3 regions of the Shewanella sp. 10N.286.48.B5 genome follow, and region 3 is predicted to be linked to each of the others. Evidence: predicted binding sites of a transcription regulator. Region 3 holds the regulator's gene; each other region holds the start of a gene.

Region 1 (6,413 bases), on a different contig from region 3:
CTTTTAAGCTACAATCGTTAAGGCATAGCCTTATCTCATAAAGCATTTTATGGAAATTAAACCAGTTAACGAAACAAAGTGAACCAGATGAAAGATGTAGAAATATACTCACCAAACCAAGCAAATGAACCATTAGTATCTGAGGCACAAGACGCGATTTTTGAGCCATTAGCGTGCCCCGTTTGCCAGCAGGTTAATCAATGCGCGGTTAGTGCGGGTAAACCGATTGAAGACTGCTGGTGTTTAAGCGCTTCAGTTAAAGCTGTGATCAGTGACAAGCTGCGCACAGAGTTAAAGGGCAAAGCCTGCGTCTGTCAAAGCTGCTATCAAAAACTGTCCCAGTGAAGGCCTTAATAACTGCTTATTCAGGGTGTTTAGGCTAGGTTGTAATGGTTCAATAAGATTTAAGCGCTAATTTAGTTAGCGCTTTTTTTATAATTAAATTAATTTAATTGGCTGATAAAAAACTGTTATTTGCTGATTTGTTCGGTTTGAATCGTACCGATGTTTCCAATTTAGTGCCAATGAAGGTAATCTGAAATTCACGCACTGATGTATTAGTAGTGTGAACGCAGTAACCGTAAAAATAACGTTTAGTGATAACGATTAATAATAACTATAAATATTTAACTCATTATGAGGTTTTCAATGGAAGGATTAACGGCATTTATTAATGCAGTAAACAGCATCGTTTGGGGCGTACCCATGTTGGTGATGATTTTAGGAGTGGGATTATTTTTATCTATCGGATTAAAATTAATGCCAATCCTAAAATTAGGCACTGGTTTTAAACTGCTGTGGTCGGGTCGAGCAACCGACAGTGATAGCACTGATAAAGGTGAAATTAGTCCTTTTAATGCGCTAATGACATCGCTCTCAGCCACCATAGGAACAGGTAATATTGCTGGTGTGGCTACCGCTATTTTTATTGGTGGGCCAGGGGCATTATTTTGGATGTGGTGCACCGCATTAGTGGGTATGGCGACCAAATTTGCCGAAGCGGTATTGGCAGTTAAGTATCGTGAAAAAGACAGTAATGGCAATCACGTCGGTGGACCTATGTATTACATTAAAAATGGCTTAGGCAGCAAATGGGCCTGGTTAGGGACAGCGTTTGCGATACTGGGCTCTATTGCCGGTTTTGGGATCGGTAATACCGTGCAAACTAACTCAGTGGCAGATGCCATGAGTGCTAACTTTGGCGTGCCGAGCTGGGTTACTGGTTTAGTCTTAATGGTACTCGTCGGTGCAGTACTCATGGGCGGTATTAAACGTATTGCAGAAGTTGCTGGTAAACTCGTGCCGTTAATGACCCTGTTTTATATTGCCGCGGGTTTAGCTGTTTTAGTGGTATATGCAGACCAAATTCCTGCAGCATTTGAATTAATTATTCACAGTGCGTTTAACCCAGTTGCTGCTCAAGGCGGTTTTGCTGGCGCAGCTGTTTGGGCTGCGATTCGTTTTGGTGTCGCCCGTGGTGTGTTCTCCAATGAAGCGGGCTTAGGTAGTGCGCCCATTGCTCACGCTGCAGCGCAAACCAATGATCCGGTAAAGCAAGGCTTAGTGGCCATGCTAGGTACATTCATTGATACCATCATTGTGTGCTCTATTACTGGTTTAGCGATTATTGTTTCCGGTGCTTGGACATCAGGCGAGAACGGCGCCGCATTAACTTCATATGCCTTTTCACATGCATTACCTATGGGTAATTATATTGTGGCGGTAGCACTTGCTGTGTTTGCCTTCACGACTATTCTAGGGTGGAGTTTTTATAGTGAGAAGTGTGTTCAATACTTGCTTGGCGATAAAGCGGTAAAACCATTTCGTTTAATATGGACCCTTGTGGTACCCATAGGCGCCGTGAGTTCATTAGAGTTTATTTGGCTATTGGCTGACACGCTTAATGCAATGATGGCCATTCCTAACTTAATTGCGCTAGTCCTATTAAGTCCTGTGGTCTTTGGTTTAACCCGAGAGTATTTTGCCAAGCAAAAAGCTAAGGCATTAGAGAGCTAATAACGCTGTTGATGAATGATGATGGCATACACAGAGGGTGTATGCCTCAACTGAGAAGGAATTCTATCGATGAAATTTTCACCCCAAATACTTCCATTGAGTTTATTACTGATGACTTCATTGGTCGTCGGTGGCTGTAATGGTATCTCTATTAGAACCAATGCTGATGAATATATTACTTATCAAGCGACTGCTTCAACGGTTGATATCTATCTGCCTAGTGAATTGTATAATCATGACAATGAACCGCTAGGTGAGGTGGTGACGACTTATTGCGCTAACAACCCTGAAGCAATAGAGGTTGGTGTTCCCAGTATCAACACGCTGAAAAAAGAATTGAAAGTGCAAACCCAACAAAGGGGCGGTAATGCACTCATCATCACAGACTGCGGCAAAATGATTTACCCAGCCTGTTCAATTTATTTAGAGTGCACTGGTCTTGCATACCTCTTAAAGTCTTAATCTTAAAGTGAAGTCTTAACCTTATAAAAAGTATTGGCCAGATGACCCCGTAAAAGGGGGGGTAGGCTAAAATAAATCATCTTCCCCTAAGCTTTTTCGCAATTCAGCTTGTTCTAGATAATCATCTAAGCGGCGTTTAACCTGCCTTTTACGTTCAATAATTTCAGCGGAGCGTTGATTTTTTGGTGAAACCATTGCCTCGATTTCAGTATCATTTGGGATAGTCTCAGTAATATTAGCCATCACTTTATCCTCACATGGGTGGTACTCGTAAAGCATAATTAATGGCTTTACATAAACGGTAATCACAGCCTGAACGGCTTGAAACCGTGAGCACAATATTGCTGAGCAATAATTTGCTAGGCAGCAGAAAAATAACCTCATAATTTGAATGTAGCAGCTAATAAAAAAAATGCGCACTTCTGTGGTGAGGATTTTGAGGCTCAGAGCAATAAAAAACGCCACCCTAAGGTGACGTTTTTTGATTTTTTAATAATTTAGATTAAATAGCTAACATCATTTAATACTTTTGATGGTTATAGATCGAAGCTATATGAGTAACCAAGAACAATTTTAGCATCATCATCTTCTAAATCAGTATCTGTTGCCATGAACGAGATAGTACCGAAATCAGTATCAGTGCTTAGTGATACGTTGTACTCAGAATAGCTATCAGTGCCGTACCAGCTGGTGATTACATCACCGTTTGAGTAACCATAATGGAAACCCAGTGACACTTTTTCAGTTAATGGGAAAGTCAGGTTAGCTTGAGCATACATCATATCTTTTGAATCTAATGGGCTTTCAGCAATATCATCACCGCCATTGACTGTGTAAGAGTATGCGACATCTAACCATTTCCACGCGAGACCAACTGTTACTTCACCAAAATCAACACTGCCCGGTGAATCTGGGTAAGCGTAATAAAGGTAGTTAATGTCGTAGCTTAAGTCTTCTGTAATGTCACCACCGAAACCGGCATACACATCAAGCTCATAAGAGGTGCCGTCACCAAAATCTACATTTGATGCCCAACCACCGACATAGAAACCTGACTCATGGCCATAATCAATGCCCCCCTGAACCGCAGCACCACTAGTTTGTGACACACCACGCCAAATATAGTCTGACGTCGCGCCAATATTACCCGTGACTTCAGCTAAAGCTGTAGTGCTTAAAAGTAAACCTGTTGATAGCGCAATAGCTTGATACAGAGATTTTTTCATTTTCATTCCCTCAAAGTTTTATTATTCAATTAGCATCTTGCATAAAGTCGGGTCGACGCTAAATGTTGTTTTATCTGAGGTACGTGTTGCTAATGATGTGCCATGTTTATAAAATTAAATTAATCAATAGCTTAAAAATTACTGCACATTTATGTTGCATTTATGTTGCCACTTGATGATGCGTAGTTGCACTTTAATTGTGCAGTTTAAGTGTTGTTTTTACTTATTTATGCAAAAAAAAGACATAAAAAAACCTCCAAAAAAGGAGGTTTTATCGTTTTAGCGGTTTTTAGTTAACACTATTTTTTAGCGTTTTACCTGCTTTAAACTTAGGTACTGTTGCTTCAGCAATTTGGATCTCTTGGCCGGTTTGTGGGTTACGACCTGTACGTGCAGCACGAACTGATGTTTCGAAAGAACCAAAACCTACGATAGAAATCTTGTCGCCGTTTTTCATGGCTTCAGTTACCGCTTCTTCAAAAGACTTTAGTGCACGACCCGCTTCAGCTTTTGTTAACTCAGCATTTTCTGCAATTTTTGCAATTAATTCACTTTTGTTCATGTTGTATTCTCTGCTTTCCATAGATGTATTTATTTAGAACTAGATTAACATGCCATAAGCCATAAGGCTTTGAAAGCATTTTATCTGATAAATGTGCTGCTATATTGCAAATAAGTAACTTTTTAGTGATCTAGTTAGCTTAAACTCGGCTGAGTGAATTAACTGCTTCTGCCGTTTTTATCAAGTTTATTGATTTGTTGCTGCTCATTTTGAACTTTGGCCTACAAAAATTTGTTAGCTATCAATCTTCTAACAGTTGATACAGGAGTTGCTTCACTAACTTAGGTTCAAAGGGTTTATCACATAGCGCATTAACACCTGCGCTTGATACGTTGCTTAGGTGGGTATCGTTAGCTTCTGATGACACCATCAAAATCGGCACATGAGACTGCTGGCTTTGGTGGCGTATATATTGGGTCAATGCCAGTCCATCAACACTTGGCATATTGTAATCGGTGATTACTAAATCAAACATTTGCTGTTGCATTAATTCGATAGCTTCAGCGCCATCAGTTGCCTCGCTTATCATCCGAATACCTAAATTAGTAATAGTTCGTTTGATAATGTTTCGCGCCATGCGGCTATCATCAACCACTAAAGTGCGAATATCCTGAACATCAAAATGGCTTAGGTCCAGTTCGTCATTACTGATTAAATCAATAGTGGAATTCAGTGCTGTGGCCAAATGATCGGCATCGAAAGGCTTAGGTAAAATCGCGACGGCTCCAGATTGCCTAAATATTTCCAGTTGCTCACGGCGACATTCACTGGATACCAACATAAATTGAATATCTTGATAGTCAGAGTTTTGTTTAATAAAACTGAGTAGTTCAGTCGCTTCACCGTCAGTAAAGTGTAAAGCGCTGACAATGAGATCTGGCGTGTGTCGAACAATAATCTCTTTAGCTTGAGCAAGATTAGCGGCGGTTTGTATGCTATGTACGCCTTCTTGTTGCAGGCGTGAAATAATTATTTTTCTCTGAACATCAGATGGTTCAACTAGCAAAATGGATAATTCACTGGGCGATAAATGGCTCATTATATAGCTTCTTATTATTCGATCTGAGTTTTATGGGCGCATGTTAACTTATGCTAAGGGATGAATATAGTCAGCAGGGCGCCTTTGTTAACTTTTGGGCTTCAAATAAATCGCTGTTTCTTTACAAAATGCCACCCAGTATTGAAACACCAGCAGTGAAAATAGTACCGCAGCAATGGCAGGAATAGGGATATTAAAGCCATTGAACACCACTTTTACATCTTCAGGAGTGATTTGATAGGCGATAATAGCAGTGGTAGACAGTGCTAATATCGCTAAGGTTTGAATGGCTAAATATACCTTTAAGGCAATGCTGGCCCAGTGTGTTCGCATTAATAAGCCAACCAACACAGGGATAACGCCGATACTGAATAAATCTATACTTTGAATGCTATAAGAGCGCCAAAGGGCCACAATAGACAGTAACACGTACAATGCAATTAATAGGGTTAATCTTAACGGTGGTTTATTCATAGTATTATTATCATTATTGGAACTATGTGAGTGGTCATGTGGTGTAGAATAGCGTGAGTAGAGATAGTTTGTGAAAACGTTTTTTAAGAAATTAGGATAAGTAATGACTGAGGCGGAATTTTGGTCTTTGGTGACCCGTAGCCATCCTGAGCAATCAGAGCAAGCGTGCCATGATCAATTAGTGGAAAAATTGTCGGCGCTCGATGATGCTGACTTAGCGGCTTTTGATAAGATATTTGGCCAACAAATGCGCCGCAGTTACCGCTGGGATATTTGGGGCGCAGCTTACATTGTTACTGGCTGTGATTCAGATTATGGCTTTGTGGAGTTTCGAGGGTTTATTTTATCCTTAGGTGAGACCTGGTATAACAAGATTATTGCTAACCCCGACTGTTTGGGCGAGCTTGAGTTATGGCCAACAAAAGATGACTATGCTTATCCCTTTATTGAAGATTATGATTTGATTGCCGGAAAAATCTATGAAGACCGCTGCGGTGAAGAGCTGCCTTTTGTACCCTCTGGTCAGCATACTCCTCAAGGTAAAAAGTTCAGTACCAAGAAAAAAGATCTCCGTAAAAACTATCCTTTATTAAGCCAGCGTTTTCCATTTTAAATATCGCTGAAAGTTAATTAA
Region 2 (6,413 bases), on a different contig from region 3:
TATACAACTTACAGCATTATCTAAACAGGTTGTGACCGCTTCAATTTGTTTTTTTGTCAGCTCGTAAGGCAATTCACTTGCCGCAGAGCAATAGGCGACATTTGAATGCTCGTCGTAGAGATTGTTTTGGCTAGCTAGTGCTTTTAGTCGCTTGGCCACGACACTTTCCATTAGTAATTGTGCTGTAGGATGGTATGAGCCAGTTTCAGGGTTTAGAATATATTGCGCCTTGTCATAGCCGGCCTTGAATGCTTTGGCGACCAGCTCTTTTTCTTTGAGTAATTTTGTTAGGTGAGGGCGCAGCTTGCCTTGTGTTGTGTAGGTGTGGCCTTTATCAATCTCTTTACGTATAGCGACTTCAAGGGCTGCACTAAGTCGTTTGTCATTGCACGTTGTTACCTCAAACTTCAGGTCACAATTTGTTGCTAAAATATCGACATCTTGAAATGACATTCCGAAGCCAATCAATACATAAGGGTTCTTTTTAATCGCCTCAATAGACTGCTCGCTGTGATGCTTTAACAAACGCTGTTGAACACTTGCAGGAATCTTACGTTGGGTCATCCAATTGCAGTAAGCAAGGTTCTTGTACTTGGCATACCCTTCAAGCAAAGCATCAATGGAGTCTTCGCTCAGAACGTTTCTAAGGCGCTCTCTTGATTCTGGTGTGTCATATTTCAAGGTGGCATGAAAATCTTTGCCCAAACACTCCCATAGTGCTCTTGCTTTGCTTTCACCGATACCCTTAAAGGCACTTTCTCTCGCAATAAAACGGATCAACTGCTCACCTGTTTCTGGCAAGCTACATTCAACTTTCACTGGTGATTCATAAGTGTGCTGCTGCATCACGTAATCACCCATATCCATATCATCTATTTGTCTAGCGCCTTTAACCGACCAATGCTGACCAACGGCAGGTTGCACTGGGATGCTATCTGGGTCAGCCTTTATCGTGACGTAGTATTTGCCACTGTTTGTCTTGTATGAATTCTTCCCCAGCGGTACGTCTGTAGTGGTCAAGAAATATTGGCCACAGTCTTAGAGTTTAACCAGAACAATCGTTCTGACTCATTGGGCGTCAGCCCGCCGTTATATTGATGCGGCCGAAGCTGACAATAATATCCAATAATGTATCGTGTAATTTCATTCTGCGCTTCAGTAAAATTACGATACCCTGTAGTTGGTATCCATTCTGTCTTAAGGCTCCTAAAAAAACGTTCCATAGGACTATTATCCCAACAATTCCCACGTCGAGATAAACTTTGTTTGAGCTGGTATCGCCATAATAGTTGCCGATATCTTCTGCTTGTATAGTGAGTCCCTTGATCGCTATGGAACATAACATCTTTAGGTTTACCACGACCTTCATAGGCCATCGAAAGCGCTTTGCCAGTTAAACGACTATCAGGTGATAACGACATAGCCCAGCCAATCACTTTACGTGCAAATAGATCAATCACCACAGCTAAGTACATCCAACGGTTACCAGCCCACACGTAGGTAACATCACCAACCCAGACTTCATTCGGAGCTGTGACAGCGAATTGTCGACCTAGGTGATTAGGGATTTCAATATGTTCTAGTGTCGCTTTTCGGTATTTGTGCCTAGGTACCTGGCAGCTAACTATACCAAGCTCTTTCATCAACTTAGTGGCACGATAACGGCTTAGCGAGACACCCTGCTGGCTAACCATATCTGCAATCGTTCTAGCACCTGCCGATCCATTACTTGCAGTGTGTACTTCGCTGACTAGGCTGCGAAGCTTAACCTTATCTGCGTTAATGGTTATTGGTCTCTTTCTCCAATACTTGTAACTACTACGATGAATACTGAACACTTCGCATAATGTTTTTATGCTATAGCTCTGCCTGAGTTTCTCAATTATTAAGAATTGTTCAGTGAGTCCGACATCAACAGAGCTGTGGCCTTTTTTAATATTTCGTTGTGTTCCTGGAGGCGAGCTAGTTGCTTTTTTAACTCTCGAATTTCAACTTGTTCTGGTGATATAGGTGATGCTTTATGCTGCTTACCTTGTCGCTCTTCTCTTAATTGTCGTACCCACTTATCCATGGTTGATTTGCCCACATTCATAGCTTGAGCAGCTTCAACAATTGAGTAATTCTGATCTAGCACGAGTTGTGCAGATTCAAGTTTGAACTCTGCACTAAAAAGTCTTCTTGTACGTTTTTTCATAGTGTCACCTGTTAACTTATGAGGTGATGATATCACCTCTAACTAGGTGGCCAAATTAACTATGCCACTACAGTGTAAGTAATGCTGAAGCGAGATAAACTTAGATACTTGAAATGAAAATGGTCGGAACGGTGGAGATCGAATCCACAACCTGCCGCTTAGGAGGCGGCTGCTCTATCCAGTTGAGCTACGTCCCGATAAATTTTTCTTCGTCTTTACTTGTGCACTTACATCTATAGTACATAAGAACCCTGATCGATCGCTTAGGAGGCGACTGCTCTATCCTGTTGAGCTATAGGGAGACTAAGCGCAATTATACAAGTTTTAATCTTGATTAAAAGGCTTTAAATTTAGTTGCTTAAATCTTAATCACGATATCTTGTATTTGAATATTCCCTGTTGCGTCTATGCCTTGTAATACTGCGGTGGCACTTTCTTCTGATACTTGATCAATGGTGACTGTTGCGCGGTTTGGTGTGGCAACGGCGCGCATTAAATTCACTCTGTCAGGGATGTTTTGTTGCAATACAATTTGAAAGCTATCACCGGCTCTCACATGGTGCTTACGGCCTAAGTTAATAATTATTCTATTGCCTTGTTTAGCCACAATTTGTCCCAGCAGTGGGCGACAATTTAGCAAATTATCAATGTCAACAGTGCTTTGCTGCATAAGCTGGTTAACCGTTTGGCCATAGCTTGAGCGCCAAAAACGTTTAGTGGTGGGTGATACGGTTTCGTCACGTTCAAACTCCCACTGCGCCTGTGCTGAGTAATCTTTACTCCAGACTTTTTCACCGCTAATAGCGTGATACAAAGTTAACTTAAAGCTGATTTGTCTTTGTGGATAGCCGTGAAATAAGCCAAACATTAATCCTGAGGTGGGCTCGGTTGACATATCGAGGATTTCTGGTTGTAAGATATATTGGCTATCGGTGATTTCGCCTAACCAACTTGGGATGCGATTACCTTTAAAATTGATTAACTCATTGCTGTGATCGAGTGCTTCATCGGCGTGAATGCGGGCAAAGCTATTATGGGAGTGACTATTTAGTAGCACGCCATACTGTTGTGATAGTGCTTGAGTAAAGTTTAATAACTGACCATAACGTAATTGAGCGCGATCTTGAATACTGGCCTGAGGCACCATTATTGCCGCTCTTAATTGCTGACCTCGGCATTGCTGAGCTGAGTCGTCTTGAAGATCTAATCTTAGTAATACAGTAATGTCAGTGCTGGTGAGCATTTCAGATACCAGTTCAATATTATTGTCTTGTCCTATATGACTAAACTGAAATGCATCTTGGCTTAACTGCCCCTGACCCATGCTGTATTGGCTATTAACATTAACGCCAACGCCAACTTGCATGCTGGCATAGCTTAATGCTTGGCTTATTGCCGCTTCACGGGCTTTGTCGACATTACCATTGATGATATTCGCATGGCCTGTTACTTCAATAATTTCAGCTTTTAACGGCAGACTCAAGATACTGACTAACAGCAATATGGCTGCGGAGTAGAGTCGCTGGGTTGTTTTACTGCATATTTTCATATTAATCACTTGCTTAAAGATAACGATGAACGACTAATACAGTGCCAAGTTTATGGCGTTAAAGTACTAGGAGCGATTGTTTGAGAATAAATGCAAAGAATGTGCCTGTTATTGGTTTTCAATATATAAGTCGTTAAGCCAATGCTGAAAGGGATTAATTATCTAAAGTTTTTATCCTGATTGCCGATAGTGTTTTTAGAATTCATTTTTAACCTTTAGGCCTCAAACGCCTTAGCCCATAGCAATGCTTGAGTTAAATACAGGAATGCAATATGCGCCGAATTGGTTTACTTCCAATCATGATGTTGATGACAGCTTGTGCTGGCTCACAACCGACAGAGTATGATGATTTATCTTATGTCAATGAAGGCTATGAGATGAATTTTTGGTATGAGTCTGAGCCCAAAACGGATCATGTTATTCACTACGATATTCAGCAGTCAGGCATAGCGCCCAAAGCTGGGGTTAACCGCTTGGCGGAAAAAATTGTCAATGAATTAGTGCTACAAAACGACAGCTTACGAGCTGATCAACCACTGCTGATCACCACACCTGTCATGCTTGATGATTACGGACAAACTAATTTGCTGGGGCAGCAATTGCAGCAAGGCATGTTGACTGCATTTCATGCCAATGAATTTAATCTTGTTGATATGAATGTGGCTAGTTCACTTCGCGCCACTGCGGAGGGTGAGTTTATTTTAAGCCGCGACTGGAAGCAGCTTGCCACAGATTTAGCGGTATCCCATGTGGTCGTAGCCACCATGGGCACTACCTCAGAGGGTGTGGTGGTCAATGCCAGAATTGTCAATACTAGCAATAATCGAGTAGTGTCAGCGGTACAAACCTTTGTTAAAACCCACAGCCTGCCAGGCTATTTAACACCTGCCAATAAGGTGATTTCAAAAGACGGCATCTTGTATCGAAACGAGCATGCAGGTATGGCAAGCGTGACTATTTTAGGAGATAACCAATGAAGGCAATACTGTTTGCAGCCCTGACAGCAGCCCTCACCTTGTCCGGGTGTGCGGTAAACGACAAGTATGTGCAATGGGAAACCGAGGCGCCTAAACAATTTCCTAAACTAACCGCTATTGGTTATGCGCCGTTAGCAACGCAACCGGCAACAGAGCAATCTCACAAGGTGTTAATGGCGATGCAAGCGTCTAAAATTGCCGCTTATCGGGAACTGGCTGAGCAAGTGTATGGCCAGCAGATTGATGCCAGTAGCCTGGTCGATGATTGGTTGCTGAATAAGCAAACCGTTACCGCCAGTGTCTCGGGCATGATTAAAGGCGCGAAAGTGGTCAAAAGCTATCCGGCTGGTGATATGTATGTGACTGAGTTAGAACTGGATTTTTCACAGGTATGGAGCCTATATCAGCAGCAAAATAGGCCTAGAACGATTAAGCATGTGACTTACTTTTAGTTAAATTTAATTATTTAAATCCAGTCATTTAAATTAACTTAACTGAAGTACAAAAAAAACCGCTCTTTGAGCGGTTTTTTGGTTTTTAAAACACAATCTAGTAACTCGCAGGGCAGTTAATTACCGCCTCGATTATGCTTTAAGGTTTTGCCCTAAAGAGGAAATCGTTGAAGTTCGGCCTTTGTCATTATAGGTCAGGCTTGATGCATTACGGCTCATTTGCAGCGCTTGAGAGAAGCGATTAAGGCTGGCTATATTAAGCTCAATTAAGCTGGCATTTTGACTATTGATGGCCTTGCACTCGTCTAGAATCGCTTTGGCTTCTTCGACTTTAACAATGAGTTCTGGCTCAGCGTTTAATAATGCTTTTTCTGGGTGAGAGGCTAACTTTTCATCATTAAGTTTGAGGTTGTTTAGGCAGTCAACCTTGTCTTTTGCCAGTGACAGTAGTTTATCTGCGTCACGTTCAGTAAGGGCTAATTTTTCTTCAGATACAAGTAATTTCAGCGACGACAAGGTGTCGTGCTGAAAAGATAACAGCTGTAGTAATTCAGTCATAAGTTACTCTTTATTAAAACCCACATTACCCGTTAAGTAATGTGTGGCCGATAATATCAAGAGTAACGATGAGGTTACTCTTGGTCGAAATTTAATCCGTCAAGATCAGCTTCAAAGCTAGCAATGTTAGCAGCTAACTTTTCAGGATCGACTTTGTAGCGACCTTCTGAAATTGCTAATTTAATTGCATCAACTTTGCTTTGGTCAACTTCTGGTAAAGATGCCATATTACTCTGCACTCCCTGCAGCTGCTGCGCTTGTGCAGTAATACTGACCGAATCCGTTTTTACTGGGGCAGCCGTGGTCTTAGCCGCTGAGTCAGCTGTTTGCGTTGTTGCTCCTGCGTCGCGATTGGTGCGCAACTGAGCATGAGAAGCTGTTTTTAGATGGTTAATATCAATTGCCATGTGAGGCTCCAGCGTAATGTTAGGGTTTTCCAAACAGGTTATCGGCCTTGTCAGAAAAAACTTTAGAATATTTTACATTCTAACTTCAACTTCGCCAACGCCTGTGACAATGACATCTAATCGCCTGTTAGAATTGCTATTTCTGACTCTAATAGCATCGCCAATATTACCATCTCTTAGTGCTTCTCCGGCAGTTTTTATTTCAAATGCGTTTGTTTTAGCATAAATAGATACCGAATCTCCTTTGCAAACAAAGCATAAATTATTGTTTAGCAA
Region 3 (6,413 bases):
ACCACATCATCAATGGTAATACGGCCTAATAATTTTTGCGCTTCATCTACCACTGGGGCCGAAATCCAGTCATGGCGTTCAAATAATTGCGCCACTTCATTATCAGGCATGTCCACAGGGATGCTTTCTAATTCAGGATCCATGATGCTGCGAATGGTTGAATTAGGATCACAAGTGAGTAGATCGGCAAGGCGCACCCCACCAAGCACATGATCGTTGCGATCAACCACATATAAGGTATCTGTGGTATCGGGTAAGTTGCCGCGCTGGCGTAAATAGCGTAATACCACATCAATATTAACGTCAGGACGCAAAGTGACCGTATCAGTATTCATGATACTGCCAGCGGTGTCATCAGGGTATGACAGTGCTTGTTCGACGCGATGGCGGTCTTGACTGCTCATGGATTGCAGTACTTTTTTATAAACAGCATCTGGCAAACTTCTTAAGATGTAAGCCAAGTCATCGGTATCCATCCCTGAGGTGGCTTGGGCTACTTTTTCTGGGGTCATAGCGCTGATGAGTGAATCTTTTAACTCTTCACCGAGTTCTTCTAGGATTTCACCCGCTTGCTCATGATCAATCAGTTGCCATAACACTTGACGAGTTTTCGGCGGTGATGATTCAAGAATTAATGCGACATCGGAGGCGGCCATGTCATGAAGCATATTTCTGACATGAACAAACATACCGCTACCTAATGCTTGTGTAAGCTGATTAAGACGTTGTTCGGTCAGTTCGCTGTCGATGACTTCAATACCCATTGGCTACTCCTGAAAAGACGATGATGAAATGTTAACTTAACTCACCGGAAAGAATGAAGAAATTTCTAATATCTGATGGCTTGATGCGCAATTCATAAATACGCTAATACTGCTTGGTGGTGTGTTGAGTATAGCTAATAAAATAATGGAAAAGGTGAGTCGCTGTGTTTCCTTGGAGATGTTACTGGGCGCAGGCGGTTAGCTTTCTTCGTCAAATTTATCGTTGATTAACTTGCATACGGCCTCAAGGGCTTTTTCTGCATCACGGCCTTGAGCTTCAACAGTAATGATTTTACCAATGCCACTTTCTAACATTAATAACCCCAATACACTGGCAGCACTGGCTTGTTTCTCACCTTGGATAAGGGTGATAGTTGCGTCAAACTCGGTAGCTAAAATTGCCAATTTAGTCGCCGCTCGCGCATGCAAGCCTAGCTTGTTACTGATGGTAATTTGCTTTGAATAGGCCACCGTTTTGGCTGGCGTTGTGGTTAGCTTATTCAATGCCAAGCTCTCTATGGCGGGCGCTGACTTTGTGCTTAGAGTTGTTGAAACGTTTAGCGAGCTGATCGGCAATATAAACCGAACGGTGCTGACCGCCAGTACAACCAATGGCAATGGTCAGGTAGCTGCGGTTATTACGCTCTAAATGTGGCATCCAAGTGTCAAAAAGGTTTTCAATTTGCCAGATAAACTTATTCACCAAAGGCTGTCGCTCTAAGAACTCTTGCACGGGCGCATCTAGGCCTGTGTAGGGCCTTAACTCAAGCTCCCAGTGCGGATTCGGTAAAAAGCGCACATCAAACATAAAGTCTGCTTCAGCCGGCATGCCATGCTTAAAGCCAAATGACTCAAAATGTACCACTAATTCTTTATCAACACTGCCTAGCAAGATTTGCCGAACATGATCGCTCAATTCGTAGATATTAGTTTGCGAGGTGTCGATATAGTGATCAACCATTTTGGCTATGGGTTCGAGTAACCGCCCCTCAAGCTTAATGGCTTCTTGTAACGAAATTTGATTCTTAGACAGTGGGTGTAATCGGCGGGTCTCACTAAAACGCTTCAGTAACACTTTATCGTTGGCGTTTAAAAAGAAACTGGTAATGCAGGTATCGTCAGACAGTAAAGCAATTTGCTCTTTGAGTACTTTGCCTTGCTCTTCGATATTACGCACATCGACGCTAATGGCGACAAGCTCGTTACTATCTTTAAGCTGTTCAAGCAGGCTGCCAATCAGTGGCAGTGGCAGGTTATCAACACAGTAATAACCTAAATCTTCAAGCACTCTCAGTGCGACTGATTTTCCTGAACCTGAACGTCCCGATACGATGACAAGTTTCATGCAGTAATAACCTGATAAAGTTCTGTAGCGTCATGACTCTTTCGAAGTCGTTTAAGTATCAATTTATCACTGAGTTTCTCTGCCATGCTAGATAATGTGCTTAGGTGTTGCTGGCACTGATCTGCAGGTACAAGAAGCGCAAATAAAATATCTACAGGTTGCTTGTCTATGGCATCAAAGGCGATTGGCTCTTCGCATTTGATTAAAATAGCAATGGGTTCTTCGATATTATCTAAGCGCCCATGTGGAATTGCTATGCCATTTCCTATACCTGTACTGCCCATTTTTTCACGCGCTATTAGACTTTCAAAAATAGCCTGTGAAGAAAGGGTTGGGTACTGGGCAGCCATTAAATTGCTGATTAATTCCAGTACCTTTTTCTTACTGCCCGGAGTGGCACAGGTAGTGCACGCCGGCTGCAGGATGGTACGAAGTTCCATCGTTAATGCTTAGTGAGTTTCTCTTTATGTTTAATTACCTGACGGTCTAGCTTATCTATCAGGGCGTCTATTGCCACATACATATCAGCGTTACGCGATACAGCAAACACTTCACCGCCTTTTAGGTGCAGTTTGGCTTCGGCAATCTGTTGTAGCTTTTGAACATCGAGCACAACGTGAACATTATTGATCTGTTCGAAGTGTCGTTCAAGCTTTGAAAATTTTGTTTGCACGTATTCCCGTAAAGATTGAGTTATTTCAATATGGTTTCCAGTCAGGTTAATTTGCATAGGTCATCCTCCAATAACAAAAGTTATAAGCTTTTGCGTTGGTTTGAGGGAGGGATGAGCATTGCCTCTCGATATTTGGCTATCGTACGTCGAGCAACGTTAATCCCTTGTTCAGCCAATAGTGTCGCCATTTTACTATCACTAAGAGGCTTTTTCGGGTTTTCTGCAGCTACGAGCTTTTTAATAAATGCGCGAATTGCTGTAGAAGAGCATTCTCCACCATCATCGGTACTTACATGGCTTGAGAAAAAATATTTTAGTTCAAAAAGTCCACGGGGGGTATGCATGTATTTTTGGGTCGTGACCCGCGAAATGGTCGACTCGTGCATTTCAACCGCTTCAGCAATATCATTGAGCACCATCGGCTTCATGGCTTCTTCACCGAACTCAAAGAAACCTTGCTGAAATTGTACGATACAGTTAGCCACTTTTAGTAAGGTTTCATTACGGCTATCGATGCTTTTGATAAACCATTTAGCTTCTTGTAAATGACCACGAATAAATTGGCTGTCAGCTTGGCTTGAACCGCCTTTGGCCATAGCTGCATATTGCTGATTAACGCCAATTTTAGGCATGTTATCGGGATTTAGCTCGACCACCCAGCGACCATTCTTTTTAAGTACAGTAACATCAGGAATGACGTACTCATCTTTAATGGGGGTAATTTGCAAGCCTGGACGTGGATTGAGCGTTTGAATAAATTCAATGGCTTCACGTAAATCATCTTCTTTAAGCTTGGTTTTACGCATCAGTAACCTAAAGTCACGACCGGCGATTAAATCAAGATGATCTTTAATCAGTAACTTAACATTATCTATGCAAGGAATTTCATTAGGGTATTGGCCTAATTGAATTAATAGACACTCACTTAAATCTCGCGCTGCAATGCCGACGGGATCGAAGTGTTGTACCCGTTTAAGTACAGCTTCAACTTCATCGAGTTCGATATCGTCAGTGCCTAAGGATTGCAAAATGTCTTCAACGCTCTGGGTGAGGTAACCGCGCTCATCAATGGCATCAATAATGGCGGTTGCAATCACTAAGTCATTTTCAGAAAAGGGAGTGAGGTTTTTTTGCCATTCAAGATGCTCATACAAGCCTTCACTGGTTTCGCCTTGAAACGGCATATCATTACCGCTCGATACTGCGCCAGAGCCAGAAGTAGGCGAGGCGGTATACACCTCATCCCATGTGGTATCCATAGGGAGTTCTTCAGGCATAGAATCTTTAGTGAGCGATTCAGTGGTATCAACCGTTGAGGTGTCTTTTTCTATGGTGACTTGGCTATTATCACTAAAATCGGTGTCAGTTTGCAGGGCGTTTTCTTTTACGGGCTCTTTGGCTTTAGTGAATTCGTCTTCAAGCTCTAATAGCGGGTTTGAATCAAGTGCTTGTTGAATTTCTTGCTGTAGCTCCAATGAGGAAAGTTGCAATAAGCGAATCGCTTGTTGCAACTGTGGGGTCATGGTTAAGTGTTGACCCATTTTGAGTTGGAGTGAGGCTTTCATGTACCGCTTGTCCCTAATTGAATTACATCATCGCGACGAACAGTGTGGGCGCTAGTTTATGATCCTAGAAAAATAGACTAGATTAAGGTTTGTTGTTGGCCGCGAATGCCATACTAAAAACTGAATAGTGCTAACTATAGCTTGAATTGTTCACCTAAGTATACCGACCTAACTTGCTGATTGACTAAGATCTCAGCAGGTGTTCCTTCAGCAATCAAGTTTCCGTGACTCACAATATATGCTCGCTCACACACATCAAGTGTTTCACGGACATTATGGTCGGTAATTAGCACCCCTAAACCACGGCTTTTAAGTTGTTGAATAATTTTCTTGATGTCGATTACTGAGATAGGATCTACCCCTGCAAAAGGTTCATCTAATAAAATAAACTTAGGATTTGCCGCTAATGCGCGTGCAATTTCAACTCGGCGACGCTCGCCTCCCGATAACGCCATACCTTGGCTATCACGGATATGAGTTATGTTAAATTCTTCTAATAAATGTTCCAGTTCTTCAATGCGCTGCTCATTTGATAAGCTTTTGCGAGTTTGAAGCACTGCCATTATATTATCGTGTACTGTGAGCTTACGAAAAATACTGGCTTCTTGAGGTAAGTAGCCAATGCCTTTTCGGGCGCGCAAATGCATTGGATCTGCGGTTAAATCATCTTCATCGATCAGAATGCGGCCCTTATCACTTTTGACTAGGCCTACGACCATATAAAAGGTGGTGGTTTTACCCGCGCCATTAGGGCCAAGTAAGCCAACAATTTGGCCGGTTTTTACCGTCAGGCTGACATCTTTTACTACCTGGCGACTTTTATAACTCTTAGCGAGATTTTCAGCGGTTAACGTAATTTGGGTCATTAGTCATTTTGCTCAGCTGCTGGGGCTGACAATGTCGCCTGCGCCTCAGCGTTAAGTGATTCAGTTACTTCGGGTGTTTCAGTTGAGTTCACAGCCTCTACAGCAGATAAATTGTTGTTTTCAATTATAGCTGGTGGCGTGTCATCACCGGGTTTAGCGCTGTCTGGTAAATGTGGTTGCTCATCTTTTTTCTTTTCAGAATCAATCAAGTCTGGGTGACTTTCTGGTTGAAAAATAGTGATAACCCGATCTTCACCAGTACCGGTGCTTTCAGCAATTAACTGCTGCTTTTCAATGTTGTAGCTAATTAGGTTACCAGTAACCTGGCTGCCAGCTTGGTCCAATTTAGCATTACCCGTTAAGGTTAAAATGCTAGTGGCAAGCTCATATTTAATTTCATCGGCACTGGCAGTACCAATACGGCCATCATCTAACTCTTGGGAAAATGTCGCAGGGTTACCTGTGGCAACCATGGTTTTTTGGGTGCCGCTTTCGGTGCCAAATGCGCGTAATTCGTCGGCATTAATGTTAATCGACCCTTGAGTCACATTAACTGGGCCATAGAAGATGACCTGATTGTTTTTTATGTCAGCTTTTTGGCTCACAGCTGCGACTTTAAGCTCTTGCTGTAAATCGCCTTCTTTTGCATAGGCGCTGGCAATACTGACTACACTGAGTAGTGAGGCAATCAAAAGTTTACTTTGCTTCATACGTTCCTTCTACTTGACTTAAAAGTTCAAGTTCTTGAGCATTTAAATCAGCATACAGGCCTAAACCTTGTATATTAAAATCTGACCCAGTAACAAAAATTTGTCTATCTGAGGTCAAAATCATGGTGTTCATATCGAGTGCCAACATGGTGGTTGTCAAAGATTGTAATGGCTCGTCGATGTTTATTGCATCAATAATAACATTATTTTCTAAAACTACTTTGCCTGTTTCATTATTCAGCTTGCCTAAATCTGCGCTTAATTGCCATTCGGCTTCACCATTTTCAGGATAAATAAGGTAGACAGGCTCAGTAAACATGGTTTCATTACTTTGCTGAAAGTGCTCCATGTATTTCGCTGAGACTCGGCTTTGCACTAAACCTTGCTCATTAAATTCAGTGGTGCGTAAGTCATTGGCGATAAAATCAGGGCGAGCAGGGGCAGGCAATTTACTTGCCTCCATCTGACTACGTTTAATTTGTACTTGCCA

The links. The regulator sigma-54, encoded in region 3, starts transcription at its own class of promoters, with help from an activator protein. The targets are predictions, from matches to a motif close to GTTGGCACGNNNNTNGNNT.
Region 1: a site for sigma-54 is predicted at 3,791-3,809, ahead of BCU57_RS13815 (TorF family putative porin). Genes of this name have one in related genera too.
Region 2: a site for sigma-54 is predicted at 3,834-3,852, ahead of BCU57_RS01825 (flagellar assembly protein T N-terminal domain-containing protein). Genes of this name have one in related genera too.

Annotation. Positions count from the first base shown of each region.
Region 1 covers NZ_MCVG02000001.1:3,228,728-3,235,140, reverse strand. The annotation lists gene BCU57_RS13835 (cysteine-rich CWC family protein) at 88-345, shown strand; gene BCU57_RS13830 (alanine/glycine:cation symporter family protein) at 649-2,016, shown strand; gene BCU57_RS13825 (hypothetical protein) at 2,086-2,478, shown strand; gene BCU57_RS13820 (PA3496 family putative envelope integrity protein) at 2,545-2,721, opposite strand; gene BCU57_RS13815 (TorF family putative porin) at 3,015-3,704, opposite strand; gene BCU57_RS13810 (HU family DNA-binding protein) at 3,994-4,266, opposite strand; gene BCU57_RS13805 (response regulator) at 4,508-5,305, opposite strand; gene BCU57_RS13800 (hypothetical protein) at 5,393-5,779, opposite strand; gene BCU57_RS13795 (DUF4240 domain-containing protein) at 5,883-6,392, shown strand.
Region 2 covers NZ_MCVG02000001.1:426,350-432,762, forward strand. The annotation lists gene BCU57_RS01810 (AAA family ATPase) at 1-1,020, opposite strand, end outside; one part of gene BCU57_RS01815 (IS3 family transposase) at 1,017-1,927, opposite strand; one part of gene BCU57_RS01815 (IS3 family transposase) at 1,927-2,194, opposite strand; tRNA gene BCU57_RS01820 (tRNA-Arg) at 2,315-2,391, opposite strand; gene BCU57_RS01825 (flagellar assembly protein T N-terminal domain-containing protein) at 2,553-3,743, opposite strand; gene BCU57_RS01830 (FlgO family outer membrane protein) at 4,016-4,720, shown strand; gene BCU57_RS01835 (LPP20 family lipoprotein) at 4,717-5,172, shown strand; gene BCU57_RS01840 (flagella synthesis protein FlgN) at 5,305-5,730, opposite strand; gene flgM (flagellar biosynthesis anti-sigma factor FlgM) at 5,805-6,137, opposite strand; gene flgA (flagellar basal body P-ring formation chaperone FlgA) at 6,210-6,413, opposite strand, start outside.
Region 3 covers NZ_MCVG02000002.1:327,800-334,212, reverse strand. The annotation lists gene mgtE (magnesium transporter) at 1-764, opposite strand, end outside; gene BCU57_RS16355 (HPr family phosphocarrier protein) at 963-1,235, opposite strand; gene rapZ (RNase adapter RapZ) at 1,261-2,109, opposite strand; gene ptsN (PTS IIA-like nitrogen regulatory protein PtsN) at 2,106-2,549, opposite strand; gene hpf (ribosome hibernation promoting factor) at 2,552-2,839, opposite strand; gene BCU57_RS16335 (RNA polymerase factor sigma-54) at 2,863-4,347, opposite strand; gene lptB (LPS export ABC transporter ATP-binding protein) at 4,482-5,213, opposite strand; gene lptA (lipopolysaccharide transport periplasmic protein LptA) at 5,213-5,923, opposite strand; gene lptC (LPS export ABC transporter periplasmic protein LptC) at 5,910-6,413, opposite strand, start outside.